DNA from 2 places in the Shimia sp. FJ5 genome. Region 2 is predicted to be linked to the other one. Evidence: riboswitches for the same ligand, from Rfam matches in the RefSeq annotation. Region 2 holds a riboswitch; the other holds the start of a gene.

Region 1 (2,393 bases), on a different contig from region 2:
GGAGCGTGTCTTGGCGTCCTGAGAGCGCCTTGTCCTCTCCGGTGAGGCGAGCGATCAGCGCCGAGGCCAGTGTATGCAGCAGCAAGGGAAGCGTTGTGCCAAGGCGCGCGGCGCAACGCTCGAGCGCGTCGGTCTCGGAAGGGCGCAGCTCTGCCTTGGCGTCAAGGCTCGCGAAGATTTCCCAGGTTGTCTTGGCGACGCGTGGCAACGGTCTTGTGGTAGTGATGTCGGCGCGGGCAAGACATGCGTCGAGGGTGGTCACGTGCTGTGCGCCGTCCGGGCCATTGGCGCGCTGGGCTTTCCAGAGCGCGACGTCGGAGAAATCAAAATCCTTTGCTTCGGCGTTTTGCAGGCGGTTTGAGGCAATCATCTCGCGCAGCTGTCGAGCGAGCCTGTGCATGCTTATACGGTCCGAGAAGACATGGTGCATCGTGATGCACATCCAATGACGGCCTTCGCTATTCGGGTCGGAAAGGATCAGGGCGCGGGTGGATGGTTTAAACGGCGAGCAGGGCTTGCCTTCAAAGGCTTCGATCAGGCGCATGGCCTCTTGGTCGGATGCGGGTGCGTCCTTGACCTCGACCGGAAGCTGGAGACCGGGCAGCGCCTGTTGTTGTACCGTGTCGCCTGACTGCACCAGAACCATACGCATGGCCTCGTTCGCGTCGCAGAGGGACTGCGCGATTGCGGGCAGAAACGGCGCGCGGATGAGCGAGGCAGGCATTGATAGACAGAGGCTTATGTTCGCCCATGGCCCCCAGCTTTCTTGCTCGAGCTGCGCCCACAAGACCTGTGGCCCAGCGAGGGCAATAGGGGCGGATGGGTCTCGAAGATCGGACGGTGCGGGCCGGGCTTCGGTTTTTTCGCCAAGGGCCTCAAACAGGAGGTCGATGCTGGTCTCACTGAGGAGAAATTCATAGGCCACGTCGTAGCCGAGCAATTGAAGCTCTTCCAAAAGCTCCGCAGCGCCGAGCGAGTCGAGCCCTTGAGAAACAAGGGACCGTTCCGCATCAACGGGCGTTTGCAGAATTCTCGAGGCAAGGTCGATCAGGGACGTCCGGGAGATCGGATCGGACGGCTCATCTCTGAGCTTTGAGGCCATCGCAATGATCCTCTACAAAAAATCGTTAAACACATACTTTAGCATTACCAGCGTCGAAAAAACTTATCCAAAATACACCATTACGGCAATAGAAGAGTGGTCTGTATGTATCAAATTGAAACGGTGCCAAGGGCGCTTGTCCAGACATGAGTGTGAGATGCTTTGGACTCCGATCGTGTTTTGACCGCGTGCCTGATTTCCGCGCGGTGCCGCCTTGTGACGCATACCACTTTGACACGGTCAGACGAACCCGTTACCCCTTCGAATACCAGGGGCGCCGTGAGGCTGAGATGTACCCTTTGAACCTGAACCGGATAATGCCGGCGGAGGGAGGTACCGGTCAGTTCGCGCATCGCCCTTGATGTCTTTCGACCGTCTCTCCCGTGCGGCGGGAGAGAGATCATGACCCAAACCCTGCTTAAAGACATGCGCGCCAAGGCTCCCTTGGTGCATTGCATTACCAACTATGTGGCGATGAATATCGCCGCGAATGTCGTCCTTGCGGCGGGCGCCTCTCCGGCGATGGTGCATGCGCCGGAAGAGATGGAGGCCTTCACCCCTTTGAGCGGTGCTGTCACGGTCAATATCGGCACGCTTTCGGCGCAGTGGCTCGAGAGCATGCGGGTGGCGGTGCGGGTGGCCAATGCCCATGGGATACCTTGGGTTCTGGACCCGGTCGCGCATTTCATCAGCGGCTTTCGCAAACAGGCGGCGCAGGACCTTCTTGGGATGCGCCCCGCTATTTTGCGCGGCAACGCCTCGGAGATCATGACCCTTGCCGGAGAAGCCGGGGCGGGAAAGGGCGCGGATAGCGGTGATGCGGTCGCAGATGCCGAAGGGGCGGCCAAGGCACTTGCTCGCGAATATGGCTGTGTCGTTGCCGTCACCGGGCCAGAGGATTTCGTGACCGATGGGGCACGCATGGCGCGGGTGGCAGGCGGTTCCGCGTTGATGCCTCAGGTCACGGCGCTGGGCTGCTCACAGACAGCATTGATGGGGGCCTATGCCGCTGTCGGGCCGGCCTTTGACGCCGCTCTTTCGGCACTGGCGCATTTCAAGGTTGCCGGGACGCAGGCCGCCGCGCGCGCCGAGGGGCCGGGCAGTTTCCAAGTCCATTTTCTCGATGCTCTGGCCTCGGTTGAACCATCACAGCTTGAGGCGGCGATCATGGAAGTGGCCCTGTCATGAGCGAATTGCGAGAGCACTTGCGGCTCTATCTGGTGACCGATCCGGAGATGTGTCGAGCGCGAGGCGTCGTGGAAACGGTCGGGCAGGCTGTCGCCGCCGGAGT
Region 2 (2,393 bases):
AGGCCGGGTACATCCAGTTGGTCGTCGGAATGACCGATTGGAACGCGTCCGTGGTCATGAAGGCAAGGAACTTGTCGGCCAGCTCGGGCTGATCCGAATTGGCGAGCTTCCCGGCCACCTCGATCTGCATGTAATGCGAGGGGAACGGCGCGGCGGCCTTGCTCTCGTCCTCTTCGGCCACGATGTGATAGGCGGGCGAGGTCGTGTAAGAGAGCACCATGTCCGCTTCGCCCTCAAGGAAGAGGCCATACGCCTCGGACCAGCCCTTGGTGACCGTCACGACATTGTCGGCAAGCCCTTCCCAGATCGCACCCGCCTCGTCGCCATACTGCTCCTTAACCCAGAGCAGAAGGCCAAGCCCCGGCGTCGAAGACCGCGGATCCTGGATCACGATGGAGACATCCGACGCCGCCAGCTCTTCAAAGCTCCCCGGCACATCGGCGAGCTTTTCCGTATCATAGATAAACGCGAAATAGCCCCAGTCATACGGCAGGAAAAGCGGGTCTTCCCATGCACCGGCCTCACCGGACGGATTCGGCACATCCGGCGCAACGCTTTGACCATGCGGCGCAAAAAGGCCCGATTCGGCCGCAGCGCCGGTTAGGTTCGTGTCGAGGCCAAGCACGATATCGGCGTCGCTGCGCGCGCCTTCGAGACGCAACCGCGCCAGAAGCGCCGCGCCATCGCCCGCGGCCACGAATTTCAGATCACAGTCACAGGTCTCTTCAAACGCCGCCTCGATCTGTGGGCCGGGGCCCCAATCGGCGACGAAACTGTCATAGGTGTATACGGTGAGAACAGGTGTCTCGGCCCATGCGGCCGTGGACATCAAGGTTCCCGCTGCAAGCGCAAGATACTTCATGGCATCCTCCAAAATGCGACGGGCGGGGCAAGTTCTGGAGCGAGCCATACCTTCCCTCCGCCGGTCTTAACCGGTTCAGGTTCAACGGGTTCGCATGCATCGCATCTCAGCCTGTTCCCTCACGAAACAGGCACCCCGAGGTGAGCGCGACCCTAACAGCGTGTATTCTGATGACAAGCGAATTCCCGGAGAGGGGGTGCTCCCGCCCCTTCGACGCGCGGCAAGCCGCGCCTCGCAAGCGTTGGGCGTGGCTGGGGGCAAGCCCCCAGACCCCATTTCCAATTGGGGGGCCAGCCCCCCAAGCCCCCCGGAGGCATTTCTCCAGAGAAGAAGACAAAACCGTCCATGCTTTCTTCTCTGTGGCAAATACTCCCGCCGGAGGCATGAAATCTTCAAACCCTTCTCCAGCCGCGATAAACCTTGAGAAACCGCCCCCCGGCGGCTATTGCGACCGGGAACAAAGGAGCGTTTCTCATGTCGATGAACAGTTTCGGACATCTCTTCCGCGTCACCACCTGGGGCGAGAGCCACGGGCCCGCTCTTGGCGCGACGGTCGATGGCTGCCCTCCCGGTGTGCCAATCGAGGCGGAGATGCTGCAACACTGGCTCGACAAGCGCCGCCCCGGCCAGAACAAGAACACGACGCAACGCAATGAGCCCGACGCGGTGAAGATCCTCTCGGGCGTGTTCGAGGGCCAATCGACCGGCACCCCGATCCAGCTTATGATCGAAAACACCGATCAGCGTAGCCGCGACTACGGCGACATCTCCGAGACCTTCCGCCCGGGCCACGCCGATATCACCTATTGGCAGAAATATGGCATCCGCGATTATCGCGGCGGTGGCCGCTCCTCGGCCCGTGAAACCGCTGCGCGTGTCGCCGCTGGTGGCGTGGCGCGCGAGGCGCTCAATGCGCTCCTGCCGGGGATCGAGATCAAGGGTTACATGACCGCCATGGGCGAGCTCGATATCGACCGCGCCAAATTCGATTGGGATCAGATCGACCAGAATCCGTTCTGGATTCCGCAAGGGCCGGAGGTCGCGCAAGACTGGGAGGATTACCTCCAGAAACTGCGCAAAGCTCACAACTCTGTCGGCGCGATCATCGAAGTGGTCGCCCGCAACGTGCCTGCGGGCCTTGGCGCGCCGGTCTATGGCAAGCTCGACACCGACCTTGCCGCCGCGATGATGTCGATCAACGCCGTGAAAGGCGTCGAGATCGGCGAAGGCATGGCCGCCGCCCGGCTCACGGGTACGGACAATGCGGACGAGATCTTCATGGGCGAGGACGGTCCCGAATACGGCTCGAACCATGCGGGCGGCATCCTCGGCGGCATTTCCACCGGTCAGGACATCACCGTGCGTTTCGCCGTCAAGCCGACCTCCTCGATCCTCTCGCCCCGCCGCTCGATCCGCAAGGATGGCACGCCGATCGAAGTCATCACCAAAGGCCGCCACGACCCCTGCGTCGGCATCCGTGCCGTGCCCGTGGGCGAGGCGATGATGGCCTGCGTGATCCTCGATCACCTTC

The links. A riboswitch is a leader RNA that binds a small molecule or an ion and turns the genes downstream of it on or off. The one in region 2 is predicted to bind thiamine pyrophosphate.
Region 1: linked by a shared signal. The riboswitch ahead of thiM (hydroxyethylthiazole kinase) and the one ahead of thiB (thiamine ABC transporter substrate binding subunit) in region 2 are both predicted to bind thiamine pyrophosphate.

What each region holds. Positions count from the first base shown of each region.
Region 1 covers NZ_JAWJUV010000005.1:113,579-115,971, forward strand. The annotation lists gene R1W01_RS15680 (AMP-binding protein) at 1-1,102, opposite strand, end outside; TPP riboswitch at 1,363-1,451, shown strand; gene thiM (hydroxyethylthiazole kinase) at 1,505-2,290, shown strand; gene thiE (thiamine phosphate synthase) at 2,287-2,393, shown strand, end outside.
Region 2 covers NZ_JAWJUV010000002.1:66,081-68,473, forward strand. The annotation lists gene thiB (thiamine ABC transporter substrate binding subunit) at 1-862, opposite strand, end outside; TPP riboswitch at 898-1,010, opposite strand; gene aroC (chorismate synthase) at 1,337-2,393, shown strand, end outside.